DNA from 2 places in the Rossellomorea sp. KS-H15a genome. Region 2 is predicted to be linked to the other one. Evidence: predicted binding sites of a transcription regulator. Region 2 holds the regulator's gene; the other holds the start of a gene.
The links. Region 2 encodes LexA, which represses DNA repair genes until DNA is damaged. Its sites were predicted from a motif close to CGAACATATGTTCG; they were not measured.

Region 1: a site for LexA is predicted at 3,962-3,975, ahead of M1J35_RS10210 (YhjD family protein). Genes of this name have one in related genera too.

What each region holds. Positions count from the first base shown of each region.
Region 1 is NZ_CP096886.1:1,976,368-1,992,859, forward strand. It holds gene M1J35_RS10185 (M48 family metallopeptidase) at 1-1,177, shown strand, start outside; gene M1J35_RS10190 (hypothetical protein) at 1,371-1,694, shown strand; gene M1J35_RS10195 (DUF421 domain-containing protein) at 1,732-2,397, opposite strand; gene M1J35_RS10200 (IDEAL domain-containing protein) at 2,534-2,770, opposite strand; gene M1J35_RS10205 (competence protein ComK) at 2,967-3,536, shown strand; gene M1J35_RS10210 (YhjD family protein) at 3,544-3,933, opposite strand; gene M1J35_RS10215 (S9 family peptidase) at 4,141-6,111, shown strand; gene M1J35_RS10220 (TVP38/TMEM64 family protein) at 6,397-7,038, shown strand; gene lepB (signal peptidase I) at 7,035-7,595, shown strand; gene M1J35_RS10230 (AfsR/SARP family transcriptional regulator) at 7,806-10,946, shown strand; gene M1J35_RS10235 (HD-GYP domain-containing protein) at 11,007-12,521, opposite strand; gene M1J35_RS10240 (substrate-binding domain-containing protein) at 12,739-13,959, shown strand; gene M1J35_RS10245 (ABC transporter ATP-binding protein) at 14,011-14,823, shown strand; gene M1J35_RS10250 (ABC transporter ATP-binding protein) at 14,807-15,514, shown strand; gene M1J35_RS10255 (branched-chain amino acid ABC transporter permease) at 15,527-16,387, shown strand; gene M1J35_RS10260 (branched-chain amino acid ABC transporter permease) at 16,431-16,492, shown strand, end outside.
Region 2 is NZ_CP096886.1:2,542,246-2,558,737, forward strand. It holds gene miaA (tRNA (adenosine(37)-N6)-dimethylallyltransferase MiaA) at 1-914, shown strand, start outside; gene hfq (RNA chaperone Hfq) at 942-1,175, shown strand; gene spoVK (stage V sporulation protein K) at 1,562-2,518, shown strand; gene M1J35_RS12925 (trimeric intracellular cation channel family protein) at 2,568-3,176, opposite strand; gene hflX (GTPase HflX) at 3,380-4,633, shown strand; gene M1J35_RS12935 (methionine gamma-lyase family protein) at 4,651-5,919, shown strand; gene M1J35_RS12940 (MerR family transcriptional regulator) at 6,068-6,484, shown strand; gene glnA (type I glutamate--ammonia ligase) at 6,522-7,856, shown strand; gene lexA (transcriptional repressor LexA) at 8,034-8,654, opposite strand; gene M1J35_RS12955 (cell division suppressor protein YneA) at 8,810-9,136, shown strand; gene M1J35_RS12960 (YneB family resolvase-like protein) at 9,148-9,798, shown strand; gene M1J35_RS12965 (DUF896 domain-containing protein) at 9,903-10,136, shown strand; gene tkt (transketolase) at 10,325-12,328, shown strand; gene sirA (sporulation inhibitor of replication protein SirA) at 12,583-13,020, shown strand; gene M1J35_RS12980 (YneF family protein) at 13,105-13,326, shown strand; gene M1J35_RS12985 (CamS family sex pheromone protein) at 13,513-14,634, shown strand; gene M1J35_RS12990 (ABC transporter transmembrane domain-containing protein) at 14,783-16,492, shown strand, end outside.

The DNA of each region.
Region 1 (16,492 bases), 570 kb from region 2:
ACCTGAAACGTATAAGGGAAGCAGTGCGGACCCGGCCACTTTTATGAATAATAAAGAAATTCTGTTGAGTGAGGACTTTTCCAAAATCAAGAATCTATTATTTTTCTTATCCACTCCGTATGAATGGTTATTCTATTTCCTGATCCTGATTTTCGGAGTATCCCGTGTGTTTGAAAAATGGGCGAGGGGGACCGTGAAGAATGGGTTCCTTCAAACGGCCATTTTCTTATTCTGGTTATCGATCTCTTCATTTGTGGCTATTTTCCCTTTGCAGTATATTTCATATAAGATTTCAAAAAGCTACCACATTTCCACTCAGACGTTTTCCATGTGGATGAAGGACGAAATCACGGATTTCTGGGTGAATTATCTGCTTATGTTCATCATCGTCTCAGTCCTGTATGCCTTGATGAAACGCTTTAAACAGCGCTGGTGGCTTGCCGCCTGGGCTTTGTCTGTGCCATTCACGATTTTCATGATGTTTGTTCAGCCTGTACTGATAGATCCCCTCTACAATGATTTCTATCCATTGAAGGATAAAGCATTGGAAGAGCAGATCCTCTCACTTGCAGACAGGGCCGATATCCCTGCTGATCACGTGTTTGAAGTCGATATGTCAGAGAAGACCAATTCCCTTAACGCATATGTCACCGGGGTAGGGTCCAATTCAAGGATCGTCTTATGGGATACGACCCTTGAAAAGCTGACAGACAAGGAAATCCTCTTCGTCATGGCCCACGAAATGGCCCATTACGTGGAAAAGCATATCTATATCGGAATCGGGATCTATCTCGTTCTGTCCTTCTTCGGACTATTCCTGACGGCTAAGCTGATGAGGGGCATCGTGGCCAATCACAGTGATGATTTGAAAGTTTCGAAAGTCTCGAACTTGAGCTCACTTCCATTGTTTTTAATGATCACATCCATGCTGTTGTTTACGATCAGTCCACTCAGCAATTGGATTTCCAGGTACCAGGAAACGAGGGCGGACCGCTACGCCATCGAAATGACCGGTGATAAGGAGTCGGCCATCTCGTCCTTCCAGAAGTTATCGAAGGTGGGATTATCCCAAGTGAATCCGCCTCTGTTGGTGAAGATCTTCCGTTACGGACATCCTACAATGCTTGAACGCCTGTCGATGCTTGAGGAATACGAAGCGGAGAAGAAAAAAGAGTAAAGAGAAAAAAAACGAGTCAAAGCTATATTGACTCGTTTTTTTTTATTTTTGAATGAACGGGGAAAGGATCAACCAGCTATGATAACAGAAAGATTAAGTAAAAAATGTTTTCTCTAAATTATAACTTTTATGGTAAAATAAGTAATATATCTAAAGGCTGGATCATGAAAATTGGATGGAGAGGTGGTAGGGGATGGAAGGAATCATACACCAAAAACTGTTGTTGTACTTTAGCAAGATTGCTTTTACTATGTTGGTGTTAGTGGGATTGCCATTTTGGAGTTATCTTGAAACTGGCCGCCCAATGATGGAATGGTCATTGATCATTGGGATATTGATCACTTTGATCATCATTTATGCTTACGGTGGTGGTTATCGGTATCAGAGGATCCACAACTTGTTAAAAGGGAAAAAGAAGAAGAGATTCTATCACTCGATATCATTTTGGACAGCCTTGATTTACACTGTAGTCGTATTCTATTTAACAATAAAAGCTTATGGGGACATTTTCCATTGAAATCTTGAAGGCATAAAGAATAAGGCCTGGTCATCCACTAGGCCTTTTCTCTTTTGCTGATAACCAGGTTTTTCGCTTTTTCCGTCATATAGGCGAAGATCACATCTTTATGGTGCAGGTTGGAGTTGGTTAGTTGTGTTTCCAGCCATTCCTTCGATTTTCCCAGGAGCTTCAAGTTCCTGGTTTGGATTTTTCCGTCCACTATGACCGAAATCGGCAGGCCTTCATCGTCGATCTTCAATTTGAGATGTTCCACTGTCACCGGCGTATTTTCTACCTTGGGGATAATGCTCACTTCACCGATGGGCTCGAGCATCGCATAGTCCACATCTGAAATCTTCGGGTATCCTTGAGATCTGAGGATGGATGTTAATTGAATGAGTGAGATCTTTGACTTTTCCAGGTTATCTTCCAATATTTCCCCGTCTTTTATTAACAATGTAGGCTCTCCCAGGAAGAACCGGTTTCCCCATTGACTTAACGTAAGGAATGAAAACAGCACATGGAGTCCGACAAGAAAGACGAGGGCTGTGATGGTCGGCCAGAATTTTGTTGAAATCAATGGTTCAGAGGCAATGGTCCCGACGATGATGATGGCCACCAGGTCATAAGGGGTCATCTGGACGATTGTAGACTTACCCATCAGCCTCATAGCCGCTATGGTGATCAGGTAGAGGACCAGAACTTTTATCAATAGGATCATGATGATTCGCTCCATCGTGTATAGATTCCCCATTAGGATTAGCCAATGGGGAGGAAGTCATGCACGTGAAGGTACCAAAGGCCCGTCCGATAAAAAGGGAATGGCTGACTCGGGAGGTGGAGTCAGCCATTTATGATTATCCGTAACTTACGTTCAATTCATTTAATTCCTTTGATAATTTCATGAACAGTGCTTTATCCTTTGTATCCAGGGCGGCATCAATGTCAATTAAGAGCTTGGATTTCTGTGTCATTAAAATGCTTTCATGCAGGACCATATCGATATAGATTTCCATTACGCTTCTTTCAGCGGCTTTCTTCCGGGTCATGGCAGCGGCTTTCATCATTTCTGTATAGGACTTTTTGCTTTCCATATACGTCACCCCTGAATTCTTTTTATTAGTATATGGGGTAAGTAGTAAAAATTCAACCAAAAAATTAAATATTCTGATAATTTTTTATTCATAAAACAGTAGAAGGGGATAAATATCAGAATTTTTAAAAATATGAGAGACAACCCTCGAAATTTGTGGTATTATTTTGGTGAAAAATGTAAATGGAGGCGATGAAATGAGAGAAAAATCTCGAATTATAGAAGAATATGAAGTGAATCCCCATACGATGATCCTTCAGCCTATGGAATATGGCGCCAGGACATTTACGAAAATAATAGAGGTGGATGACGTATTGATTTCTCCGTTTAAACCCTTTGATATCCTCAAGAAAAGTTGTGAATTCTTTGGCTGTTCTTATGAAGGCAGGAAAGAAGGTACGAAGAAACTTACGGGTATCATCTACAAAGCCCCCATCATGGTCAACCCTGATATGTCCATTTATCTATTCCCGACATCCTCTCCAGTAAAGCAGGAATGTGCATGGATTTCCCACTCCCATGTCCGGGGATATGAACGGTTGACAAATGGATCAACACGAATCTTCCTGCAAAACAATGAATCCTGTACGGTTCCCATTTCTTACAGTTCTTTTGAAAACCAAATGCTCCGCACCTCGGATCTACGCATTGCCTATACACAGCGGATCGCTGAAATGGAAAGTAAATATAATACGAAGGTCCAGAGTGAAATGAATAATGTAAAAACGTTCTATTTGAATCGACATATACACAAAACCGATGCGTGAGCCACTGTCACGCTTCTTTTGTTGTATCTGTCTTTGTTTCCGTGAAACGGCGGAACAGATAATGTCTCATTAAATCCTCCACCCGGTTCCGGAGGCGTGGATTGAAGTAATTATGGTGCTCTTCATATCCCTTATACAAAAACATGTACATCGTGAAAGCATCATCCGATTGAATCCGTTCCACCTTCATCTTATTCGTCCTCATATACTTTTTAACGTGGGCCAGTTCTCCCTGAATGACCTTCATCGTCTCCTCGATCATCTCTAAATACGGTCTCTTTAATTTAAATGGGCTGCTGTCGACGACTTGCAGGTCGCGATTCAATATCGTCAGCACCATGGGCAGATAGATTGCCTGCTCCAAAATATTCCGATCGGTCTCCGGTATCCTTGTCATATGAAAAGACTCCTTTTCACTTTGGTATAGAACGTGTGTTCGTATTTCATATTTTACGTTGATTTCAATTTACTTTCAATAGGGAAAATTGTAGAATTTGAATTTGTTTCTATTATGAAGGGGATCGCAGGTTTTTATCCGTGAAGGGATTCGCATTTTCAATGTCGAAAATATATAGGGTACAGAATGAAAGGAAGGTGCCGTAGCATGAAGAAAAGCATGGCCATAAAAGACCTTTATGAAATAAAGGCTGTATCGGATCCAAGGCTCTCACCGGGTGGAGATGAAGCTGTATTCGTTCAAACGGTGATGTGTAAAGAAAAAGATGAATATTTCTCAACCTTACATAGTATCGACCTAAAAGAAAAATCCATTCGTCAATGGACGTTTGGGGAACAGAGGATTTCGTCACCAAGATGGTCACCTGATGGAAGGAGGATTGCTTTCATCTCCAACCGGTCCGGTGTCAATCAGCTCTATCTCATCCGACGGGATGGAGGGGAAGCAGAGCGGGTCACGGACTGTCCGGTTGCGGTCTCGAATCCTGTGTGGTCCCCATGCGGTGAAAAGATTGCCTTAACCATTCGCTTAGAGAAAGGCGGAACGTTTGATCACAAAGACGAAAAAGAGGAAAAGCCAAAGCCTTTTGTAACAACAAGCATGAAATATAAAAGTGATGATCGCGGCTTCCATGATGATTCATATTCACAGATAGCATATGTGAATGTAGAAACGAAGGAAATGAAAAGGCTCACGGATGATGAACATGACTACACGCTTCATTCATGGTCCCCGGATGGAAAGTACCTTGCCGTATCGACAGACAGGAAAGAAGACAGGGACTTTTCATTCCAGTCCGATTTATATCTTTTTCACCTTGACACTGGAGAGATGAAACAAGTGAACGGGGAGCCGGGATACTACGGGGAAGCAAGCTGGTCTCCGGATGGCACGCACCTTGCCTATATTGGCCATAATCGTGAATTTGAAAACGCAACTCATAATAAGATATATATTCACGGACTTGAGACCGGATACTCCGTTTGCCTGACTGAAGGGATGGATGTGCCGGTAGGGGATTACCTTAACAGCGACAGCATCCAGGGCTCGTCACGGACGGGGATACAATGGTCTAAGGACAATGAAAGTTTTTACTTTCTGGCATCGGACTCGGGGAACACGGTCCTCTATTATGCTCACATCGAGGGGGCCATTTATCCTGCACTTTTACAGGAAGAGCAGCATGTCTACGGATTCGACCTGGATTCGGACCGCCAAACCATCCTGTTGGCAATGAGCAGACCGACAGAACCAGGGGAATTGTATACACTGCATGTCCCGACCGGAGAACTCACCACCATCACCCGTTTAAACGGGGATCTGCTTGCCGCGAGGGAACTGTCCTGTCCGGAATCGTTCATGTACAACGGGGCGAAAGATATGCCGGTCCAAGGCTGGATCATGAAACCTGCGGGATTTGAGGAAGGAAAGAAGTATCCCCTTATCGTGGAAATTCATGGGGGTCCTCATACGATGTACGGTAACACATTCTTTCATGAGTTCCAGGTCATCACAAACTCCGGCTATGCTGTCTTATACGTCAATCCCCGAGGAAGTCACGGCTACGGTCAGGAGTTCGTCGATGCCGTACGGGGTGATTATGGCGGAGGGGATTACGAAGATATCATGAAGGCAGTGGATTACGCACTGAAGAAATTTCCTTTCATCGATGAATCCCGCCTTGGTGTGACCGGTGGAAGCTATGGAGGCTTCATGACCAACTGGATCATCGGCCACAGCGACAGGTTCAAAGCAGCTGTGACCCAGCGATCGATCAGTAACTGGATCAGCTTTTATGGAGTGAGTGATATCGGCTACTATTTCTCCGAGTGGCAGATTCAAAGCGACCTTGGGGACGTTGAAACTTTGTGGAAGCACTCTCCCCTCGCCTATGTGAAGGATATGGACACTCCGTTATTGATCCTTCACAGTGAAAAGGATTACCGCTGTCCGATCGAGCAGGCAGAACAGTTATTCATCGCATTAAAACGGGAGAATAAAGAGACGAAGTTCGTCCGCTTCCCGGAATCCAACCATAACCTCTCCCGTACAGGAAAGCCATCCATGCGGGAAGCCCGTTTGCAGGAAATACTCGACTGGTTCGGGGAGCATTTATAGAGGATTGGGAGAACTGTCATTCCGGTGGGGATGGCAGTTTTTTTGAGGGAAACGGAATAGGGAGAGGGGGAACGGCCATCCTTAGACGTTCGACAGGTGGGCAAGGACCCGTCATGAAAAAAATTACCCTGCCGGATGAGGTTTACAATCCCCCGCTTTAGGAAAACGTGTATTAATAAAAACGACACGTCAAATTGCAATATGGAAATCCTGTTCCGGTGTGATATGATGAGAGAGTAAGAAGTGAAGGCGAAGTTCATGGTCGTTTAAGGGGAAACATATAATATGAATATCAATACGATAAAAAATTGGTTTACGCTTGAAAATATGATGGAATTGATTCAGCAATATCGTTCATTTGGACCGATTCCCGGAATCCTCCTCCCATTGCTGGAGGCATTTCTTCCGTTCCTGCCCCTGGTGGTGTTTGTGACGGCCAATGCGAATGCATTCGGTTTATGGTGGGGCTTTTTGTTCTCATGGATCGGTGCGACGCTTGGTGCCCTGATCGTCTTTCTTTTGGTAAGAAGATACGGGGAGACAAGGGTCTTTCGCTTCTTGAGGAAGAATAAGCAAGTGAATCGATTGACAAAATGGGTAGACAGGCATGGGTTTGGACCGCTGTTCATCCTTTTGTGTTTCCCGTTTACTCCGTCTGCGGTTGTAAATGTGGTGGCAGGATTATCCTCCATCAGCATTGCTCAATATATGCTGGCAGTGGTAACGGGGAAAATGGTGATGATATTCACCATTAGTTTTATAGGATATGATATTATATCATTAGTTAAACAACCAATTCGTACTGTAATCGTTGTGGCTATTATTTTTGTGTTATGGTTTATCGGAAAAAGAATTGAGATACATCTGAATAAGAAAATGGAATTAGACCAACGAATCGAACGGAAAAAGCAGGAGGAATCAAATTGAGAGAAGAGGTAAAAAGAGAAGGACTTGAATGGATCAAAGCCTTGGGAATTGGATTAATCATATTCATCATCATTCGGACCTTTCTCTTCTCCAACTATGTGGTGGAAGGCGAATCGATGATGCCGACACTGCAGGATGGAAATAAACTGGTTGTCAATAAAATCGGCTATCATATAGGAGAACTGGACCGCTTTGATGTAGTGGTGTTCCATGCAAATGAAAAAGAAGATTATGTGAAGAGGATCATTGGTTTGCCTGGTGATAAAATCGTGTACAAAGATGACAAACTTTATGTGAATGGGAAGTACTATCCAGAACCCTATTTAGAGAAATTCAAGCAGGAGTACATCGGCAGTAAGCTGACGGGTGATTTTACCCTGCAGGAAATCACAGGAGAAAAAACAGTCCCTAAAGGTAAGATCTTCGTTCTCGGGGATAATCGCAGGGGAAGTATGGATAGCCGCTATTTCGGATTTGTGGATCGTGAGCAGATTGTCGGGAAAGTGGACCTTCGCTATTGGCCGATCAATGAATGGGATGTACAGTTTAGAAAATAGAACGAAAAAGAAGGCGTCTCATGATGGGGACGCCTTCTTTTTTTGCCGATTATGTACTAGTTATCCACCTTTGACCAATATAAATATGATAGAATAGTAAGAAAATTCGTTCGTTTTGAGGGTGGTTATGTGACAGCGGAAATTCCAATCATTGAAACCAAATTTGTGCCGCCTGTTGTCAAGGATTCCTACATTAGGCGTCCAAGCTTAATGAAAAAGATGAGAACGGTTACAGATTACAAATTAGTGATCGTCCATTCGGGAGCAGGCTATGGGAAAAGTACGGCCATCAGCCAATTTTTACAGGATGTACAACCAGAATATTGCTGGTACTCCATCACTCAGACCGATGATGGACTGATCCCTTTTGTCACCAATATCGTCTATGGAATCCAAAAGCAGATGCCACATTTTGGAGAAGAACTAAGAGAGATGCTCCGGTCTATGGGACAATATATGAAGGAAGATGATATCCATCGGTTAAGTGCCCTGTTTATTAATGAATGTATGAAAATCCCCCACTCCTTCACCATCATTGTAGATGACTATCATCTTGTGGATCATTCCTTTCTCATCAATCAATGGATGGAGAAAGTCATCGAACATTTACCCGGTAATATTCATTTCTTTCTTTCTACACGCACCAAACCTGCCTGGTCCTCATTTATACAGCTTAAGATATCCGGTCAACTGATGGAGATATCAGAAAGTGATTTGTGCCTCAAGAAAGAAGAGGTGGAGTTGCTTTTAACGGGGTTTCATGAAACCCTCATCCCTGTATCCCAGCTCGATGCCATTTATGATTTGACCGAAGGCTGGGTCATCGCAGTCAGTATGATCCACTCGCAGCTTAAGGAGAATCCGGATATCCTTACGGTGGAAAAACAGCATTCCTCCCTGGAAGAACTCTTTCATTACCTGGCCCAGGAAGTGCTCTCCAAACAAACACCCATCGTGCAACAGTTCCTTAAGCAGATTTCGATCCTGGATGAAATCAACGGAAGTACGTGCGAAGTGATCTTTGAACTGCCGGGATCCGAACAGATGCTGAAGCAGCTATCCGAAAAGAATGCTCTCCTACAGGAAATGAAAGGCTCTCATCATTTTCGTCTGCATGCCTTGTTCCAAACATTTTTAGAACGAAGATTAAAAGAAGAAAGCCCAGCGCTCTATCAGGAACTTCATTTGAAGTGCGCCCGATTCTTCGAAGGGAACGGGAATTGGGAGAAAGCCATATTCCATTATTTGAAAATGGGGAATATCGAGGCAGTGTCCACGATCCTCGTCAAAGAAGCTGAAGGGATGATGAAGGGCGGGCAGCTCGAGACATTGGGGGATTACTTAAGAGGGATACCTGATCATGTAAAGGATCACCATCATTCCCTATGGTTTTATCAAGGAGAATTTTTTCGCTATCGTTCATTTTATGAAAAAGCAGAAAAAGCCTATACGAGGGGAGTGCAGCTGACAGAAAATGACCCGATTATGTTGAGTAAAGCATATGAAGGAATTGGACGGATTTATTTAGATACGATTCAGCCGGGAAAAGCACAGCGGTTTTTACTTAAGGCCATTGAATGCCTTGAAGCCGGGGAGCAAGAATATGTGGAAGAAAAGAATCACCTGTACGTGTTAACAGCCGAGAACCTTGTAAACTCAGGAAAGGCGATACAGGCAAAACTTTGGTATGACAAAGGAAAAAGGAACGGATTCATGAAAGAAGAAGGCAACCTCGAAGCAAGGATGCTGCTCAGGACAGGCAAGCTTCAAGAAGCCAAGCAGGTCCTGCTATACAAAGAAGGGGAAAATCAGCTTCCTCAATCACACCGTGAGAAAGAATTGCTACTGTCTCTCATTCAATCGTTCATGGGGAACGGGAAGGAAGCCAAATCATTGGCACAGCATGGAATCAGTCAGGGGATAAAAGGGAAATCTCCATTTGTGGAAGCCTGCGGGTGGATCAGGATGGGACATGCGGTCCAGCTGATCAGCGACTATGATACATCCCTGGCAAAAAACTGTTATGAAACCTCGCTAGAATTAATGAGTCAAATCAATGTCTCCAGGGGAAAAGCAGAACCGTATATGGGATTGAGCATTCTTTTTGCCCGGATGGGTGAGTTTCAAAGGGCGAAGGAACTGGCCGAAGAAGCGCTGCATGAAACGGAAAAGGTGGAGGACATGTGGCTCTATTCCCTTATCCTGCTCAGTATGGGAATGACGGATTTCTACCGTGAAGAATGGGAAGAGGCAAGAACATGCTTTGACCGGGCGGAGAGGCAATTTGATTCCTGCGGTGACCGATACGGCAAAACGATGACAAAGCTGTGGAAAAGCGCAGTCGCTTATAAAACCGGTGATACTGCCTTGTTTATGGAGAGCATGATCTCCTGTTTGAATGAAGTACAGACAGGGGAATATGAATTTATCTTTTTTAAGCCGACGACATTCGGGCCAAAAGACCTGCAAAGCCTGGTTCCGTTAATCGTGAAAGCTTATCAGGAAGGAATCCATGCTCCATACTGTCATCAACTGCTAACAAGGTTGGGGTATGATTCGATCCCCTCTCACCCGGGTTATTCCATAAAGGTTCAAACCCTTGGCCGATTTGAAATCCAGTTAGGGGATCAAAGGGTCATTGAGAAGCAGTGGCAAAGGGAGAAGGCAAAGGAATTATTTCAATATCTGCTGATCCATGGAAAGCAATTAAAGAGGAAGGAAGAAATCATCGAAGAGCTGTGGCCAGAAGGGAGTGGTTCCGACCGTGATTTCAAAGTGGCACTCAATGCCTTGAACAATGTATTGGAGCCGAATCGACAAGCAAGGGGAAAAGCTTTCTTTATCGGGAGGCACCAGGAAGGCTACGGATTGAATTCATCAGCAAATATTGAATACGATGCCGAACAATTTACGGATTGGATTATGGAAGGGTTAAAGGAGAATGATATGGAAAAGTCCATACAATATCTTGAAAGGGGCTTTCACTACTATAAAGGTGAGTTCCTGCCCGACCGAAAAGGCATGTGGTGGACCGGAAAGGAAAGGGAAAGATTACAGCTGCTGTACTTGAGGGGATTGGAAAAACGGGCACAGCTTGCTGTCAGAGAGGAAAAGGTAGACGAAGCTCTCGATTACTGCTTCACCATCATCGACCATGATCCCCTCTGGGAGGAAGCTTACAGAATCCTTATGTACGGCTATTATCAAAAAAATAACCGCCCACAGGCCGTTAAATGGTTCAGGCGGTGCAAATCCCTCCTTCAGTCTGAACTTGGTGTAGAACCGATGACGGCGACCATTCAAATGTATGAAATGGTGATGGGAATAGAGAGTGGCGGAAAAGCACTTTAGATAGGAAAAGGATCCGGGCGGTTTGCGATTGGATCCTTTTTTGGCGTGGAGAGGCATGTATCACCCTGTCTGCCTTTTATTCCCGGCATCAAATTCCATCCTCTTCAGGAAAGCATCCACAAATTCCTTGTCCCACTGTGTCCCCCTTCCTTCTTTCAAGATGGAAAATGCCTTCTCATAAGGCATCCCTTTACGGTAAGGGCGATCAGACGTCATGGCGTCAAAGGCATCGGCGACAGCGATCAATCGTCCGAATACGGGTATTTCGTCCCCTTTTAACCGGTCCGGATAACCGAAGCCATCGATCCTCTCGTGGTGATGCTTAATCCCGGGTAAGATGGGCTGGAGTTCTTCCGTCAACTGGACCCCTTTGACGATTTCTTCACCGATTGCAGGGTGACGTTTGATCTGATCAAATTCTTCATCGGTCAATCGACCTTCTTTTAAAAGCACGTCATCCCTGATCCCGATCTTTCCGATGTCATGAAGCAGTGCCGACTTATTGAGTAAATCGATTTCCTCCAGGGACCATTTACACTGTCTGGCAATCAGAACGGAATATTCCGCCACACGTTTACTATGACCTGCGGTATAAGGATCTCGTGCGTCCAATGTGCCTGCCACCACTGCGAAAAATTGGTCGAGAAGCTGCTGGTTCTTCTGGTCCCGGAGATTGATGGCTTCCACCATATGGTTAAATCCCGAAAAGAGGTGAGAGAACTCGTCCGTATACGTATTGAGAGAGGGTGCAACATGCCCCTGTTCCACCTTTTCAAAACGGTTGACCAATTCCATTACGGGTCCTTCAATATTTTTAAAAATAAGGATCGCCCCGTAGAAGGCAAGAATCGTAATGATGAGGACAAGGATGCCAGCCCATTTCCAGTAGTCCACTAAAAGAGCAGAGTCCGCGATGGATAAGCGGATCTGTGACGCGAGTGAAAACAGCAGGATCGGGAACAGGGCAAGGAATAGCGATGCGGCCAGGATCTTTTGTTTTAAACTGATAAATAAAGTGGACTCATTGGAAGGATCCACTCCATACCGTACCCTCGCCTTCCGGATCAGATCTACTTGCAGATGGTGACAAGCTTTGAATGTTAAGAAAAATTCAATCAGCGCATGAAGGATCGCCACTAGAAAAGCCCCACACCATGCGTAAAGGATATACGAGTACGGAATGGAAAGAGTGCCTTCATGGATGAACACGACTGTCAGCAAAGTCGAAGGCACTGAAAGCCCCAGGAAGTGGGGCAACAGGATCCGTTTAACGGTTAATAGCGGAAATCTTTCTGCTTGTTTATAAGCGGTAACGAGGAATTCCAAATCGATGGAATGGTCTTTCCCGATATAAACGTCTTTCATTGGACGAATATGCTTCCTGTAGACGAGAAATTCAAATCCGAACATGGTGACAATCGAAAGGAAGATGATGCTGCCCATTGCAATGAACTCATCCTCCTTAAGAGAAAGGGTTTGAAAAATGAACACAGAGCCGACACCGAACACGGCTATGAAACTGCCTAAAAGATAATTTTTGATGATGGTACGCTGAAATCGCTGAAATATCTCCAAGGATGAATCCTCCAATTTCACTAACATTTAGTAGATTCATTATATAGGAAAAAGGGAGGGGGGAACATGGTTTTTATCATCCCAACATAAACAACCACAACCATCACGCACTACTAGACAGCCTCCCTGTCTACCCTGTAACTCATTTGTAACTCCCCTCCACTAAGATGAAATCAAAGCTATTATCGCTTTAGTTCAATCTTAAGGGGGAAAAAGAATGAAACGATCATTTAGATGGACGGCTTTCATCCTGATGTTGTCCTGCCTGTTGGTAACGGCAAGTGCCTGCAGTTCGGAAAGCAGCAGTGGATCAGGGGACGGGGATGGGAAGGAACAGGAGACGGTGAAAATCGGGGTGCTTGCTTCCTTGACAGGGGCGCTGGAGTCATACGGTAAGCAGACGAAGCAGGGATTTGAATTGGGTCTTGAGTATGCGACGGATGGAAAGATGGAGGTGGCTGGAAAGAAGATAGAAGTAGTCTATGAAGATACAGAAACAAAGCCGGAGGTAGCGGTTCAGAAAGCAACGAAACTATTAGAAGAGGATGAAGTCGATTTCCTGGTGGGATCTTCAAGCTCAGGTGACACCCTGGCCGTGCTCCCTCTTGCAGAGGAATATGAAAAAATCATGATTGTCGAACCTGCCGTTGCGGACAGCATCACAGGATCGGAGTTTAATCCATATATCTTCCGGACCGCACGTAACTCTTCACAGGATGCTGTTGCAGGTGCTGCGGCGATCGCGAAGGATGGGGTGAAGATTGCCACTCTGGCACCGGATTACTCTTTTGGACGCGACGGGGTGGCCGCCTTTAAGGAAGCAGCCGAAAAACTCGGAGCGGACATCGTCCTGGAAGAATATGCCGACCCGGCAGCGACAGATTTCACCTCCAACATCCAGAAGGTCATCGATAGTAAACCGGACTATCTTTTTGTCATCTGGGCGGGAGCCAATTCTCCATGGAATCAGATAGCGGATATGAAGCTTCAGGAAAAAGGGATCAAAATATCAACGGGAGCACCCGATATTGCCGCCCTTTCCGCTATGGAACCCCTTGTCGGGATGGAAGGCTTCAGTGTTTATTACCATGAACTGCCTGACAATAAGATCAATGACTGGCTAGTGGAAGAGCATCAGAAGAAATATGATGAAGTACCGGATCTCTTCACTCCTGGAGGGATGAGCTCGGCAATTTCCATTGTCGAGGCGATCAAGAAAACGGAAGGGGATCTGGATGCCGATACACTTATCGACACGATGGAAGGCATGAGCTTTGAGACGCCGAAAGGGACGATGACGTTCCGTGAAGAAGATCATCAGGCCCTTCAAACACTGTACGCCATTAAGCTTGAAAAGAAGGAAGGAGTTCCATATCCTGTACCGGTATTGATCAGGGAACTTTCTCCTGAAGAAACAGCGCCGCCAATCCGAAACTAAATTGAACGTAAACGAATGAATGGGGGGTGACTGACATGGTGTTATGGCACTTTGTTTACAGTCAGCCCCTTTCATGAAAATCCAAGCGGGGTGAAAGAGTTGAGTATTTTAGAAACCAAGAACTTAAGTATCACATTCGGTGGCCATACAGCCGTGGACAATGTGACATTTTCTGTACCGGAAAAGGAATTCAAATCCATCATAGGGCCGAATGGTGCCGGTAAAACGACACTTTTCAATCTATTAAGCGGACAATTAAAGCCGTCGAGTGGTGATGTGTATCTGAAAGGGCAGAAAATCACCAGGCTGTCCCCGACAAAACGTGCCCGTCTCGGCATCGGCCGTTCCTTTCAAATGACGAATGTGTTTCCAAACTTAACGGTGCTGGAGAATGTGAGATTGGCCGTACAGTCCAAACAAGGAATCCGGTATGTGATGCACAGAAATATAGCCTCATTCAGGGACGTGATGAGCGAATCCCATGAATTACTGAAACTCGTCATGCTTTCAAATAAAGCCGACTCCCTTGCCGTAAATCTTGCTCATGGGGAAAAAAGAAAGCTTGAAATTGCCATGCTCCTTGCACTGGATACGGAAATCTTATTATTGGATGAACCGACGGCAGGGATGTCACTGGAGGAGGTACCACAGATTCTGGAAGTGATTCGTGCCATCAAATCCCAGGGAACAAAAACGATTGTCCTCATCGAGCACAAAATGGATATGATCATGGATTTATCAGACAGCATCATGGTGTTATTCAATGGGAGGTTGCTTGCTGATGATCATCCGAAGGAAATCATGAAAAATGAGCAGGTGCAATCAGCCTATTTAGGGGGCTTATATGATGAGCACACTGCTTAAAGTAGATCATATTGAAACGTATATCGGGCAGTACCATATCCTCCAGGGAGTGTCTTTTGAAGTGAAGCAGGGTGAAGTAACGGTGCTTCTTGGACGAAACGGTGCGGGGAAAACGACCAGTCTCAGGAGCATCATGGGGCTTACACCACCGTCACAGGGAAAAATCATCTATAAAGGAAAAGAAATCCAGGGGCTCCCAACCTTTAAAGTGGCGGGTAGAGGCATCGGTTATGTACCTGAGGATCAAGGGATATTCGGAGACCTGACAGTGGAAGAAAATATGAAGGTGGCGATGAAAGTCCAGGACCAGGAGACGGAGGATCGCATGAATTGGATCATTGATCTGTTTCCGGATTTAAAGACATTCTGGAAGAAAGCCGGAGGGAATTTAAGCGGCGGTCAGAAGCAGATGCTTTCCATCGCAAGGGCGTACCTAAATAATAATGACCTCATTTTAATTGATGAACCGAGTAAGGGGCTCGCTCCGATCGTTGTAGAGAAAGTCATGCGTTCCATTGAAGAAATGAAGGAAAGAACGACGATCCTCCTTGTAGAACAGAATTTTTTGATGGCGAGCGGGATTGGGGACCGTTTCTATATTATCGACGATGGAACCACTGTCCATCATGGGCAGATGAAGTCATTGGTGAAAGATGAAGAAATGAAACGGAAATACTTAGGAATCGCGTGAGGAGTGAATAGGATGGACCTCATCATTACCCTGGCACTGAATGGGTTGGCGACAGGGATGCTGATCTTTTTGCTTGCAGCAGGATTGACACTCATATTCGGGTTGATGGATGTATTGAATTTTGCCCACGGCGGATTGTTCGCGTGGGGTGCTTATAGCGGAGTATGGATTTACACCGTGACAGGGAGCTTTGTGATCGGTATCATCGGAGCGGTTGCAACGGGATTGGTACTAGGTTTTGTGACGGAGAAATTCATCATACAGCCTGTGTATGGAAACCATGTGCAGCAAATCCTCATTACTCTGGGCTTCATGCTCGTCCTGTCAGAATTATTGAAAGTGGTATGGGGACCGAATCAGCTATCGGCCACAGCGCCTGACTATTTAGCGGGAAGCTTTTCGATCGGGGATATTATTGTCATTAAATACCGTGTCTTTATTATCCTCATCGGCCTCTTCATTTTCACGATTGTGCAACTGGTTTTGAATAAAACAAGAATCGGTTTGATCGTCCGGGCAGGGGTCATGAATAAAGAAATGGTTGAAGCGTTCGGGATCAATATCAAGAGAGTGTTTATGTATGTATTCATGGTCGGGTCTGCGCTTGCTGCCCTCGGCGGGATTCTCCTTGCGCCCTATTCGGGTGTCATTTATGCCGAAATGGGCATGGAATTCGCGATCCTCGCCTTCATCGTCGTGGTGATTGGAGGGATGGGGAGCTTTCCGGGTTCATTGTTCGCAGCCATCTTAGTTGGATTGTCAGGCTCGTTCATGACCTATTATGTCCCGGAACTATCCCTCGCCGTCAATATGATCTTAATGGCTCTCGTACTCATATTCCGACCACAAGGGTTATTTACAGTAAAGGGGTGAGGAAGTGAAGATTCTCAAAGACAGATCGAACGCATTTTTAGGGATGGCATTGATCATCTTGATCGTTTACCCATTTTTCAACGATTCAAGAAGTATGATGATTCT
Region 2 (16,492 bases):
CTGCTGTAGGGAAAACCAGTACAAGCATAAGCCTTGCAAAACGATTCGATGGGGAAGTCATTAGTGGGGACTCCATGCAAATCTATAAGAGGATGGACATCGGAACTGCAAAAATCAGGGAAGAAGAGATGGAAGGCGTACCCCACCACTTGATCGATATAAAAAACCCTGAAGACTCTTTTTCAGTGGCGGAGTTTCAAAATCTTGTAAGAAAGAAAATAACCGACATTCATTCACGGGGGAAAATCCCCTTGATCGTGGGTGGAACGGGTCTTTACATCCAGTCAGTCCTATATGATTATCAATTCACAGAAACACCAGGCGATGAACATTATCGTGCAAAGTTAGAATCAGAGCTTAAAGAGAATGGAGCTGAACAGCTTCATCATAAGCTGGTTAAGGTGGACCCGGTTTCAGCCGGGAACATTCATCCTAATAATACGAGGCGTGTGATCCGTGCATTGGAGATTTTCCATTGTACCGGTAAGACGATGAGTGAGTATCAAAGCTCCCAAACCCATGAGCTTCAATATGATGTTGCGTTAATTGGTTTAACCATGGATCGGGAGAAACTGTATGAGAGAATCGATCTTCGAGTAGACCTGATGATGCAAGAAGGGCTTTTAGCAGAAGTGAAAGCGTTATATGATGGTGGCCTGAGAAACGTTCAATCTGTACAGGCGATAGGATATAAAGAACTTTATGACTACTTCGAAGGTACCCTCAGCCTGGAGACGGCCATAGAGAACCTTAAGCAAAACTCCAGAAGGTACGCCAAACGTCAGCTTACCTGGTTCCGAAACAAAATGGATGTTGCCTGGTACGATATGACAGAAGAAAGTTTGCACAGCAAAAATATTGAGGACATTTCAGAATTTATTGCAGGAAAGCTTCAATTAAAGTCGAATAAGTAATGTAGAGATAGAAGAGGAGGACTAACCATGAAACAATCCATTAATATCCAAGATCAATTCCTAAATCAATTGCGAAAAGACGGTTCACTCGTAACGGTATTCCTTTTAAATGGCTTTCAGATTCGCGGTCAGGTAAAAGGGTTTGATAATTTTACCGTCCTTTTTGAAACAGAAGGTAAACAGCAACTGGTATATAAACATGCCATTTCAACATTCGCCCCGCAGCGAAATGTTCAAATAAATTTTGAAGAACAAAATTAATGTTCGTGTGAAAGCTGCCCTTTGTGGCAGCTTTTTATATTGGGTCCGATTGTTGAATGCAAGAATAATTAATGAAATGTACAGTAAGTGAATAGGATAATAGAGAGGCTTAAATCTTCATCACCCTATGTCTTTAAAAATAAAAAAATCGACCCTGAAAAGTAATCACCAAGGGGCTTTTGTAGAGTATCAAATTGTATTCCAAAAGATAAGTGAGTCCGAAATGAAAAATGCATTCACAGCGTAATTCTATTTATTTCTCGGGAAAGCGCAGGAATAGACAGGATTCTTTTTATTTGTCGAAAAAAATAAGATAAAACGACAGGCGTTTATCACCCTTATATCTTAGATGTGTATATTGTCTTTAGAATGGTGAGGTGAAATCTTTGGATCAACCAATGAGAATGAAAAACAACGGTCAAATCAGTATAGTATTGAATTCACAAAAAAGAAGTTCAGTACGCGAAACGGTAGATTCGGCTCCTCAGTCCCTTCCACAAGAACATGTAGCGTTGAAAGAAATTGAAGAAGAACTTGGCTCCCTTGTCGGAATGGAAGAAATGAAAAAAATGGTGAAAGAAATTTATGCATGGATATATGTGAATAAAAAACGGGAAGCCATGGGACTGAAGGCCGGAAAACAAGCTCTTCATATGATGTTTAAAGGAAATCCGGGCACTGGTAAAACGACAGTAGCGAGAATCATCGGAAAACTGTTCTTAAAGATGAACGTGCTTTCGAAAGGACACTTAATCGAAGCAGAGAGGGCTGATCTGGTCGGTGAATATATAGGTCATACGGCACAGAAAACAAGGGATTTGGTGAAAAAAGCACTTGGAGGGATCCTATTCATTGATGAGGCGTATTCACTGGGCAGAGGTGGAGAAAAGGATTTTGGAAAAGAGGCCATCGATACCCTTGTGAAACATATGGAAGATAGGCAGCATGACTTTATCTTGATCCTGGCAGGGTATTCAAGGGAAATGGAGCACTTCCTTACCTTGAATCCGGGTCTGCAATCACGATTTCCCCTTGTGTTTCATTTTCCTGATTATTCTGTAGATCAGTTGATGGAAATCGGCAAAAGGATGCTGGATGAAAAGCAATACTTATTGAGTCATGATGCCGAAAGAAAGATCCGTGAACATTTAAGTGCAGCGAAAAACACATTATCTCCAATGGCGTTTTCCAATGGACGGTATGTTCGGAATGTACTTGAAAAATCGATACGATCTCAAGCGATGAGGCTGTTGTTGGAGAATTGCTACGATCGGCATGATCTCTTGACCATCCGCAGTAATGACCTGGTCTTTACTAAAACGGCTTCAGATCACCATACTTAGTAAATCGAAAAACATAAAAATGCATTCACTTGTGAATGCATTTTTATGTTTAAACATGAGCCCGTAAACTTCTATTCGGTAACCTCCATTTATATAGGTAGGATAGCACCCGTAAAGCGGTTGTAATGATGAAAAGGGTATATAGCTCTAACGCTGAATTGACTATACCAAGTCCAATCGCAGCTCCACATAAAACTGCCCATACCGCATATATTTCCGATCTGAGGACTAAAGGTTTCCGTCCAGCCAGAAGGTCACGGATCATTCCACCACCACTACCGGTTAAAACGGCAGCCACGATGATTGCACTGATGGGGTGGTTCATTTCAGAAGCATATAACGCCCCCTGAATCGCAAAAGCCGATAGACCGATCGCGTCAAAGAAATTCCCCCACTTCCTCCAATGTTTTAAAAGGTTATTGGGGAACAGAAAGACCGCCGTAATCGAGAGAAGGGCAATCTGAAACAACATTCCCTGCTCCCATAAAGCGGAAACGGGAACACCAATCAGTAAATTCCGGATGGCGCCTCCACCGAATGCCGTGACAATCCCTAATATATAAACACCGAGGATATCATATTCCTCTTCCATGGCAATGATAGCTCCTGAAATAGCAAAAGCAATGGTACCGATGATACTCAGTACTTCCCACGTCATACACATTCCTCCTCACCCTATTACAATATGCTACATGCCATTATGTAGAATCTTGAAGTGGTGTTATGTCATAATCAAACATACTGATTTTAACACGTATGTGCTTATTTGCAACCATTTTTCATTGCTTTTTACATAGAGATTACGATGCGGATTTGATATGATGGAAAATAGAATGAAACGGAAAGAAAGAAGGTTGTTTTTTGAAGAATGAAAATCTAGAAAAAGTCATTCTGGTGGGATGTCAACTGGACGATGATGACCTGCGTTTTCAGTATAGTTTAATGGAACTTAAGGAGCTGACAGCAACAGCTCAAGGAAAAGTTGCCGCCACCTTGATTCAAAAGCGTGACAGGATCCATCCAAGTACGTATATCGGAAAGGGTAAACTGGAGGAACTGGTCCTGTTGGAAGAACAATTTGAAGCGGACATCATCATATTTAATGATGAACTATCCCCCAGTCAGATTCGGAACTTATCAAAGGAACTAAACGGCAGGGTGATTGACCGGACACAACTGATATTGGACATTTTTGCACAGCGTGCCCGCTCAAGAGAAGGGAAATTACAAGTAGAACTTGCACAGCTTCAGTACTTGCTGCCGAGACTCATCGGTCAGGGGGCGTCCCTCTCAAGGCTGGGCGGCGGGATAGGCACCAGGGGGCCAGGTGAAACGAAGCTTGAAAGTGATCGTCGACACATCCATAAGAGGATTGACGATATTAAGAAGCAATTACAAACCATAGTTGATCATAGAGAAAGGTACCGCGGGAGAAGGAAGCGGAACAAAGCTTTCCAGATTGCACTCGTCGGATATACAAACGCTGGAAAATCCACGTTGTTCAATCGGATTTCAATGGCTGATTCCTATGAAGAAAATCAATTATTTGCTACCTTGGATCCGATGACGAGGAAAATGCATTTGCCAAGTGGATATTCCACGTTATTGACAGATACCGTAGGGTTCATTCAAGATTTACCGACCACATTGGTTGCGGCATTTCGATCTACCCTTGAAGAAGTAAAGGAGGCAGATCTCCTTCTTCATATTGTGGATAGTTCAAATCCTGACTACAGTCAGCACGAAAAGACAGTGCAATCCTTATTGAAAGACCTGGAAATGGATGGACTGCAGCAGCTAACGGTATACAACAAGCGGGATGAGATGGATCCCGAATTTGTTCCCGACAGCGAATCAGACACCATCCTCATAAGTGCCTTGAACGAAGAAGACCGAGGGAAGCTGCTGGTTAAGATAGAAGAAATCGTAAAGAATCAAATGTTACCTTATCATGTACTTGTCCCTGTGAATGACGGGAAGCTGCTATCCCAATTAAAGAGTGAAACCATCTTGATAAAATTGGAATTCCAAGAAGCGAGTCAAGTATATGAAATGACCGGATTTCACCTTGAAGATCATCCGATAGCAGGAAGCATCAAGAAATTTCAAAAGTAGAAGGGAAACAACACCAAATGTTTGAACAATTAGTAAATGGAACGGCATTACAATCACTTGTGACGAAAGTGGAAGCAGAGATCAAAGACATACATAAAAAAATCGATGAACGGTCTGAAAGCAACCAGTTCAACGTTTTGAGAGCGTTTCAGAAGCACCGGGTAAGCGATTCTCACTTCATCCCGTCCACAGGCTATGGCTATGACGATACAGGAAGGGACACCCTGGAAAGCATATACGCAGACGTGTTTGGAGGTGAGGCAGGACTTGTGCGGCCTCAGATCATTTCTGGTACCCATGCCATCTCCATCGCTTTGTTCGGTATACTCCGGCCGGGAGATGAACTGGTGTACATAACAGGGAAACCATATGATACATTAGAAGAAATTGTAGGAAGCCGAGGGAAGGGTACAGGTTCACTCAAAGACTTCCATATCGACTATCAGAGCGTTGATTTAGATGAGTCTGGAAAAGTCGATTTTGAAAAGGTGGCAACGACCATTACTACAAAGACAAAGATGGTTGGGATCCAGCGATCAAAAGGGTATGCCAACCGCCCATCCTTTACAATTGAAGAAATAAAGGAAATGATTGATTTCATTAAAGAAATTGATCCAGGAATTGTTGTATTCGTAGATAACTGCTACGGGGAATTTGTCGAAGTGAAAGAACCCTGTCACGTCGGGGCGGATCTAATGGCGGGCTCCCTTATTAAGAATCCTGGTGGTGGCCTTGCGAAAACAGGTGGATATATCGTCGGAAAGAAAGAATATGTAGAAGCATGTTCCTTCAGGATGACCTCGCCGGGAATCGGAGCGGAGGCAGGGGCATCTCTCTACAGCCTTCAAGAAATGTATCAAGGATTCTTTTTGGCGCCTCATGTGGTCGCACAATCATTAAAGGGAGCGGTTTTCACTTCTGCACTACTGACCGGGCTTGGCATGAACACAGACCCTTCGCCTCATGCCAGGCGTACGGACTTAATACAATCGGTGCAATTTGATGACAGGGAAAAGATGATCGCTTTCTGTCAGGCAATCCAATCAGCCTCACCGATCAATTCTCATTTCACACCGTATCCGAACTATATGCCGGGCTATGAGGATGATGTCATCATGGCCGCGGGTACGTTCATTCAGGGAGCGAGCATTGAACTATCGGCGGATGGACCTATAAGACCACCTTATATAGCTTATGTTCAAGGCGGGTTGACATACTCCCATGTGAAAATCGCCGTTTGCTCAGCGGTGGACAACTTAATTGAAAAAGGTTTAATCACCATATAAAAAGGATATTAAAGGAGTAATTGGATAGTCTAAAGTGGACTATCCAATTCTTTTGATTACTTATGTAAGAAAATCTAACATTTGATTGACAGAACTCCTGACATTACATATAATGAATTCAAGAAGGAAAATAAAAGGAGGAATCAAGATGAGCGGAAGTGAAATTCGTCGAACGATGGCATTATTTCCAATCAGTATTGTCATGCAGCTCACGGACTTAACGGCTCGTCAGATTCGATACTATGAAGAGCATCAACTGATAAACCCGGCAAGGACCGAGGGGAATCGTCGGCTCTTTTCCTTGAATGACATTGATAAGTTATTAGAAGTAAAGGATCTGTTAGATCAAGGTATCAACATGGCAGGGATTAAGAAGATCTTTTCTGTGTCCGGCCATAATGAAAACAAAGTCGTATCTGACGTAAGTAATGAAAAGGAAGAAAAAGCAAGACAGGATCTATCTGACGACGAGCTGCGTAAATTACTTCGCAATGAATTGATCCATTCCGGTCGGTTCAATCGATCATCTCTGCGTCAAGGAGATATGTCCCGCTTCTTTCATTAAATAAACCCTTTAATAAACTTGAGGAGGAATTACGTAAATGGCAAAGTATACTAGAGATGATGTGTTAAGATTAGCGAATGAAGAGGGAGTTAAGTTCATTCGACTGCAATTCACCGACATTTTAGGGACGATCAAGAACGTAGAAATCCCTCTTAGTCAGCTTGAAAAAGCTTTAGATAACAAAATGATGTTTGATGGTTCTTCCATTGAAGGATTTGTCCGTATCGAAGAATCAGATATGTATCTTTTCCCTGATTTAGACACATGGTTGGTTTTCCCTTGGACAGCTGAAAAAGGGAAGGTAGCCCGTCTGATCTGTGATATTTACAATCCGGATGGCACTCCGTTTGAGGGAGATCCCCGTAATAACCTAAAACGCATTTTAGGTGAAATGGAGGAGCTTGGGTTCACTGACTTCAATCTTGGGCCAGAGCCGGAATTCTTCCTCTTTAAATTAGATGTAAATGGCGAACCAACGTTGGAATTAAATGATAACGGTGGCTATTTCGACCTCGCCCCTACCGATTTAGGGGAGAACTGCCGTCGTGATATCGCTTTAGAACTTGAAGAAATGGGCTTTGAAATTGAAGCATCTCACCATGAAGTTGCTCCTGGACAACATGAGATCGATTTCAAATATGCAAATGCATTAAAAGCTTGTGATGATATTCAGACATTCAAACTGGTAGTTAAAACGATTGCCCGTAAACACGGTTTGCACGCTACATTCATGCCGAAACCATTATTCGGTGTAAATGGTTCAGGAATGCACTGTAATATGTCCCTGTTCAAAAATGGAGTGAACTCTTTCTTTGATGAAAAAGGTGACTTGCAACTAAGTGATACTGCCCGTCAATTCCTTGCTGGTATCATTAAGCATGCCACTGCTTTTACAGCTATCACGAACCCGACTGTCAACTCATACAAGCGTTTAGTTCCAGGATACGAAGCACCTTGCTATGTTGCCTGGTCTGCACGTAACCGTAGCCCGTTAATCCGTATCCCGGCTTCCCGTGGGTTAAGTACACGCGTTGAGGTCCGAAGTGTCGACCCTGCAGCAAACCCTTACCTTGCTATGGCTGTATTACTTGCGGCAGGATTAGATGGAATCAAGAATAACCTACCGGCTCCTAAGCCGATTGACCGCAACATCTATGTAATGGACAAAAAAGAGCGTGAAGAAGCAGGTATCGTGGATCTTCCTGCAACATTACATGCGGCTCTTGAAACATTAAAAACAAATGAAGTCATTGTTAAGTCCCTTGGCGAACATATATTCGAACACTTCGTGGAAGCGAAGGAAATCGAGTGGGATATGTTCCGTACACAAGTACACCCTTGGGAGCGTGAACAGTACATTCAAATGTATTAATGACCAGAAACCCTCAACGATATATCGTTGAGGGTTTTTTGCACGAATTTCGGGTTGAGAAGGGAATCTGGGAAGGAAACGATATGAAAAAAGCCTGAGGATGGAAATTTCGGCTTCCAACCTCAGGCTTTTTCATTATAATGATAACCGTCTTATCCATGCATACCGATGCTATTATCAGTGAACTTGACGATACACCCCTACCACTTTACCCAAAATGGAGACGTTTCGCAAAATGATTGGTTCCATTGTTGAGTTCTCTGGCTGCAGACGTACATAATCCTTTTCTTTAAAGAAACGTTTTACCGTTGCTTCATCTTCATCGGTCATGGCAACGACGATATCTCCGTTGTTCGCTGTCTGCTGCTGGCGAACAATGACAAAATCCCCATCCAATATGCCGGCTTCGATCATACTGTCACCCATGATTTCAAGCATGAAGACCTGCTCATCAGAAGGGGCCATCCGCTCGGGCAATGGGAAAAATTCTTCCACATTTTCAACAGCCGTAATCGGTTGACCTGCTGTAACTTTACCGATTAAAGGAACGTTTACTACACGTTGTCGCGGAATCGTATCTTCTTCAAGGTCCAGAATTTCGATCGCTCTCGGTTTAGTCGGATCACGACGGATCAGACCTTTACTTTCAAGCCTCGCTAAATGTCCGTGTACAGTGGAACTGGAAGCAAGACCGACGGCTTCCCCGATTTCACGTACGGAAGGGGGATACCCTTTTTCTCTGACTGCAACTTTAATATATTGTAGTATGTCCTGCTGTCTCTTCGACAATTTTGTCATGTTCACGCACCTCTATTATAGATCTTATGTTCCCATTATAGCATGTCACGATTATTGATACAAACATAAGTTCGAATTTTGTTGACACCAAACGAGTGTTCGTATTACAATGAAATCAACAAAACAGAACAAACATTCGTATGGGGGTAATATTTATGTTAACACATATTTGGAATCGATTCTCTTACATTATTATATTATTTGTTTTAGTCCTTTCGGCAGCTTGCTATTTATTAATCAATATGACTAATCAGCCTTCCTACCAAAGTATCACAGTAGAGGAGGGTGATACTCTTTGGACTATTGCCAAACAGTATAATGAAGAATATTCTATGACAGTGGAAGAATTTATCGCCTGGGTTGGGGAAGAGAACGAATTGAATTCTTTTGCCATCAAGCCTGGTGAATCACTTGTTTTACCTATTGAAAATCAAACAATATCAACTCAATCAGATTTCGAACTGGTCATGAACGAAGAATAGAGGGATAGAAGATGAAAGCAGTCATATACTGCAGGGTAAGTACCAAGAAAAACACACAGGAAACATCATTGGAGCGGCAGGAAGAAGAACTGGTAAAATTGGCAAACGAACATCATTATGAAGTAAGTGCGGTCATCAGGGATCAGGCGAGCGGCTTTGAATTGGACCGTCCAGGTGTTTTGGAACTTTTGGACTTGGTCAGGGATAAATCAATCGAGGCAGTGCTTATCCAGGACGAAACAAGAATCGGCAGGGGAAATGCCAAGATCGCCCTTATCCACTGTCTGTTAAAAGAAGAAGTGAAAATCATCAGTCAGACTCATAGTGGTGAATTACATTTATCCGAATCCGATTCTATGGTCATCAACATTGTCAGCATGGTGGAGGAATATCAACGCAAGCTGCATAACCTTAAAATCAAGCGGGGCATGAAGCGTGCTGTGGAAAATGGCTTTCAGCCTCATAAAAATTTAAAAAACAAAGGAAATGTTGAAGGAAGGGAACGCATTGAAGTTCCGGTCGAGGAAATCGTGCGATTAAGGAAAAATGAATTAACCTTCGCTGAGATTGCAGCTACTCTCAGGGGATTCGGATACGATGTATCCAAAGCTACGGTACATAGACGCTTCAAGGAATATATGACGTCCCTTGATCATGCATAACCCTTGTTTTATCTCCTTTATTCTAGTAACATGACGGTAGTGTGATACGCTGCTTCTAGAATGTTTTAGAGTTTGCAAACTATGCAATAAAGGAGTTTTTATAGATGCTTTCAAAATCAAAAATGAATAGAATTAACGAACTTGCCAAAAAGTCCAAAAGTAGTGGACTCACTGAGCAGGAAGCGAAAGAACAGACTAAACTTAGAAAAGAATATCTAGAAACGTTCCGTCAATCGATGAAGGGAACAATTGAAAATACACGAATCTTTGATCCGGAAGGAAATGAAGTCACACCTAAAAAGATCCAAGATATACAGACTAAGAAAAAAATGCATTAATCAAAAAACTTCCAGGCCAACTTTGAAAGGTCCTGGAAGTTTTTTGATTCATTTTACTCCCTTATGATATTTAAAGGGTTTTTTATTTTCAACGATCATAAAGTCATGTTATCATTCAAGATAGTTGTATAAACTATCAAAGAAGATTAATATTAATAAGGTACATTAAAAGGAAGGATGTCTGACATATGTTTGATAACACAGATCAATTAGCAATTAATACAATTCGTACATTATCAATCGATGCGATTGAAAAAGCAGGTTCCGGGCACCCGGGAATGCCTATGGGTGCAGCTCCAATGGCGTATGCACTTTGGACAAGATTCATGAATCATAACCCTAAAAATCCAGAATGGTTCAACCGCGACCGTTTTGTCTTATCTGCGGGACACGGTTCGATGCTGTTATACAGCCTACTTCATCTTTCTGGGTACGATGTTTCAATGGAAGATCTTAAAAATTTCCGCCAATGGGGAAGTAAGACTCCAGGACATCCAGAGTACAAACACACTCCTGGTGTAGAAGCAACAACTGGTCCGCTTGGACAGGGGATTGCTATGGCAGTTGGTATGGCATTAGCTGAAAGACATTTGGCCACTACATATAACAAAGACCAATATAATATGGTCGATCACTTTACATACTCCATTTGTGGAGATGGTGACTTAATGGAAGGTGTTTCCTCTGAAGCTGCTTCTTTGGCTGCACATTTAAAATTAGGACGCCTTGTTGTTCTTTATGATTCCAATGATATTTCACTTGACGGAGACTTGGATAAGTCCTTCTCTGAGAGTGTTAAGGGACGATTTGAATCCTACGGATGGCAGTATATCCGTGTTGAAGATGGAAATGATCTAGACGAAATTTCCAAGGCAATCGAAGAAGGTCAAGGAGACACAACCCGCCCGACAATGATTGAGGTCAAGACCGTCATTGGGTACGGAGCCCCGAATAAATCAGGTAAATCTGCCGTTCATGGTGCACCTCTGGGTGAAGATGAAATGAAGCTTACCAAAGAAGCCTACAAGTGGACATTCGATCAGGATTTCCACGTGCCTGATGAGGTTTACAGTCGCTTTGAGGAAAAAATCCAACAAGCTGGCTCTGAGAAAGAACAGGATTGGGCCAACCAATTCATTAAATACAAAGAGGAACACCCTGAACTGGCCACTCAATTAGAAGCGGCGATCAAAGGTGAACTACCGCAAGGATGGGATAAGGACATCCCGGTATATGAAGAAGGAAAAGCATTGGCAAGCCGAGCTTCTTCCGGGGAAGTGTTAAACGCCATTGCCCAAAATCTTCCTTCATTCATCGGTGGTTCCGCTGACCTTGCCGGTTCCAACAAAACGATGATCAAAGATGAGAAAGATTTCACGCCTGAATCCTATGAAGGCAGAAATATCTGGTTCGGAGTCCGTGAATTCGGTATGGGTGGTGCCATGAATGGTATGGCTCTACACGGAGGGCTTCATGTATTCGGTGGAACATTCTTCGTATTCAGCGACTATCTAAGACCTGCTATCCGTTTGGCGGCTCTAATGGGCTTACCTGTGACCTATGTGTTCACACACGATAGTATCGCTGTGGGAGAAGACGGACCTACCCATGAACCTGTTGAACAGCTTGCATCCCTTCGTGCCATGCCTAACCTGTCAGTGATTCGCCCTGGTGACGGTAATGAAGTGGCTGCAGCCTGGAGGTTATCGTTAGAATCGAAAGATCAGCCTACGATGCTTGTTCTGTCCCGTCAGGACCTTCCAACGCTGAAAGGTACGGCTGATAAGGCCTACAACGGGGTAAACAAAGGTGCTTATGTTGTCTCTGCTTCAGGTAAAGAACAGCCTGATGCCCTGTTGATTGCAACTGGTTCTGAAGTACATCTTGCGGTAGAAGCGCAAAATGCCCTTGAAAAAGACGGTATCAGTGTTTCAGTTGTGAGCATGCCTTCTTGGGATCGTTTCGAAAAGCAATCAAAAGAATACAAAGAATCCATCCTGCCTAAGAGCGTGAAAAAACGCCTGGCTATCGAAATGGGATCTCCAATGGGCTGGGATCGATACGTTGGCGATGAAGGTGACATCCTGGCGATCAATGGTTATGGTGCATCTGCCCCAGGAGCCAAAGTGATGGAAGAATATGGATTTACTTCTGAAAATGTAGTATCTAGAATCAAAGCTTTACTTCAATAATCGTGAATGGAAAAGGTCGGCTCCTTACACTCTCTAAGGAGTTGGCCTTTTTCTTTTGGGTAAGTACAATAGGAGTAAAGGTGGAAGAGATTGGGTATAGAACAAGTAATGTATAAATCCTACGATACATCCCTTAACATTCAGGGGAGATAGAATAGGTTCGACAAAACTAGTGCAGATTTTCAACAATTTATGACAATGACTCCCTTCTAGTTGATTTATACTATATGAAAGAAAGGTAGGAGGGAGTAAAGGTGCGAAATTATCAAATCTATTGGATTGAAGAGTTGTTTGTTCAACATTACTATGGTCGTGAAAGAATGTTCTATCAATTGTTTTCTGATTGGGAAGCGAGTACAGGCGATCTTCACGATATCGTCTCGAAACAAGTAGATTACATTACCAAACCGATTCCATACCTTCCTACCCAAAGACTCCTTCAACACGAAATTACGAAGGTTGAAGGGGCAGCCTGGATAAACTCCGTTGCGACAATCGAAAGAGAAGAATCAGGTGCGACACTCGTCTTGAATGAAAAGTCGATGTCTTTGAATGCCTGGGGGCACGATGAATCTGAATATATCTTTTTTGAAATTTTACGGAGGAATATGGGCCAGCTACTGGCAATGGATATCAAAAATGAACGTTTTGGCTGGTTAAAACCGATAAAACAAAGAAAGTTTATATATTAATATGAAATTTTGACCAAAATATTGTATAATGTTTCAGGGTTTAGTACACTTTTAAAAGGACAACATGAAGGAGGAAGTAAGAGTATGGGAACGACTGGATTACTTATTCTAGTAGGAGTTCTGGCATTACTTGCCGGAGTTGCACTAGGATTTTTCATTGCTCGTAAATACATGATGAGCTACCTAAAGAAAAATCCACCAATTAACGAGCAAATGTTACGCATGATGATGATGCAAATGGGGCAAAAACCATCCCAGAAGAAAATCAATCAAATGATGAATGCAATGAATAAGAACATGAAGTAATAGATGGAAGCACTCAGGTGATGAGTGCTTTTTCTATTGTTCGGGCATCCTGATCTCATGGAGTGTAGAGAAGGATTAAAGATCAGGTAGGATAATGGGATTATTTTCGTGAATTCATAAAAACTTAAAGATTATCAGGCGGATTGAAATGTAATGTATGATAAAATATAGTCCGGAGGGAGTCATATGAAAAAATGGATGATTGTATCTCTGTCCCTTTTGATTCTTATTGCCGGATGCAGCAATAAGCCTCAAGAAGTGATAGATGATGAAACGCTTGAAATTCAAAATAGTGCAGCAAGCGATGCACGTGAATATTTAAACTATAAAGTAAACAAAGAAAAAAAATCGGTCAATCGCGGCCTGATTACAATGACGATCAACAACCGCAGTGATATGGATGAAATTGAGACGGGCCTTATGTCTTTATCCACCGAACATTTTTCCCCTGAAAAATATGTCTACCAGGAAGGTCAGTATTTAAAGAATTTAAACTCATGGTTAGGGAGAAAGTCTAAAACCAATAAGGCGGGCCTTAACCCTGAATTGAAGATCACCGATGATATGACATGGGAACAGCAGATGGAGATGGAAAAGAAAAATCCAATGTACCTTGCTTATATTCATGAGCAGAATTATGTGGATTCAGAAGGGAAAATCAAGGGGATTTCCCTTGGCCTTGCGATGAATTCCATCGATTATATCAGGGTGGAAGATGATAAGAAGCTGATGCATTTTGACGAAGCCAATATTAACGAGAAGATGATGGAAGAATACGGAAAGAAGGTAGCCGGTACAGTCGCCAGTCGTGTACGGGCAAACAAAGAATTGAAAAATGTACCCATCATGATTTCGATTTTCAAACTACAACCTTTAAACAGTGTTGTTCCTGGAAACTATATTGCCACGACCTATTTAGATGAGAACGATAGGAAAGTCAAAAAGTGGGACGATGTTTCCGACAAATATTATTACTTCCCGAGTGATGAAGGCGAAGAGAAAGACCGCGATTTATATAACCGAATCCGGGATCTGGAAGATTATGTGTCAAAGTATTTCTCTCATCAGGATATTGAGTTTGTCGGTAAAGGATTGTATCAGAAGGAAACGCTAAATAAACTGGTCATCGATGTACATACAGGAATGGTGAAAGAAACCGAATTAATAGGGTTTGCACAGGCGATTGGTCCTGAAATCGTCGATTACTTCCCACACACACCGGTTTACCTTTATGTAAAAACCCCTAAAGGCCTTAAAGCCACCATCGTCAAAGAAGTGGACCAGGAACCATTTGTACAAATACATTAGTATATTTCTTTACGAAAGAGCCTCCCTTATCTAATTAGGGAGGCTCTTTCGTATAGTCCCTTGAAATGTTTTCTGAAAAAAGATTTCTCATTATTATGAAATTTGGTAAAATAAAGAGTCGATTTAATCATGAGGCGGGGGAGACAGTATGAAAGTCTTTTATGATTTGAAATGGTTTTTTCTTCAGGAGAAAAAGTCATATATAACAGGAACCATCCTTCTATTATTGGTGGCGTTCCTGCAATTGATTCCACCTAAGATTGTAGGGATCGTGGTCGACCGTATAAAGGCACATTCGTTGACCACAGAAGATATGTTGAAATGGATCCTGATCCTGATATTCACCGCTCTAACCATGTATGGTCTCCGTTTTGTATGGAGAATCATGATTTTCGGTTCGGCCACCAAGCTTTCCAGGTTGCTGAGGGACGAACTTTATCATCACTTTACCAAAATGTCCCCGGCTTTCTATCAAAAGAAGCGGATCGGGGATTTGATGGCTCACGCAACAAATGACATTCAAGCGGTTCAACAGACTGCGGGAGTAGGGGTATTGACTTTTGTTGATTCCCTGTCAACTGGAGGATTTGTCATTGCGGCCATGGCGTTTACAATCAGTTGGAAGCTGACCCTTATTGCACTGATTCCGATGCCGTTCATGGCGGTTTTGACTAGTTATTATGGAACATTACTACATAAACGCTTTCATAAAGCTCAAGAAGCATTTTCGGCTCTGAATGATAAGACGCAGGAAAGTGTAGCGGGAATGAAAGTCCTGAAAACCTTTGGGCAGGAGAAAGAGGATATTGAGTCGTTCAGGAAACAATCGGAAGAAGTGGTTCAGAAGAATATCTCTGTTGCAAGAGTGGATTCGTTATTTGATCCCACCATCTCGATCATTGTCGGCATTTCCTTCTTTTTATCGATAGTGTTCGGTTCAAAATATGTCATAGAAGGGGAGCTGACGATTGGAGACTTGATTTCCTTCACCACATATCTCGGACTCTTAATCTGGCCGATGCTTGCATTCGGGTGGCTATTTAACATTGTGGAGAGGGGCCGTGCTTCTTATGATCGTGTGGCAGGGTTATTGAATGAAAAGATAGATATAGAGGATGCTGGGGAATTGGAGCACGCCCCGACAGGAGATATTGAATTCCAGATTTCTTCTTTTTCATATCCGGGTGAAGAGATGCCTGCCCTGGAAGATGTTCAGTTTACCATGAAAAAAGGTCAAACCATCGGAATCGTTGGAAAAACGGGTGCGGGAAAGACGACTCTTCTAAAACTTCTCCTGAGGGAATTTGAAGGGTATAAGGGGAAGGTGGAATTTGGGGGGAGTTTGATTCAGGAGTATAAATTAAATCATTTGCGTGAATCCATCGGATACGTGCCTCAGGATCACTTCCTATTTTCTGCCACGATTTTTGAAAATATTGCGTTCGCAAATCCGCTATCTTCAAGGGAAAAGGTGGAGGAGGCAGCTTTACTTGCTCACATCCATGATGACATCAGCCGATTCCCATTAGGCTATGCCACAGTCGTCGGGGAAAGAGGAGTTTCTTTGTCGGGTGGTCAGAAGCAGAGGATATCGATTGCGAGGGCTCTCTTAACGGATCCTGAAGTACTTATCCTGGATGATTCCCTGTCAGCCGTAGATGCCAGGACAGAAGAATCGATCCTGACTTCCCTGAAGCAGAATCGAGCAGGGAGGACAACGGTGATCACTTCACATCGGCTAAGTGCAATTCAACATGCTGACCTGATCATAGTCCTTGAAGAAGGAAAGCTCGGCGAGAAAGGCACGCACTTTCACCTGATGAAAAATAAAGGCAGGTACAGAGAAATGTATCTCAGG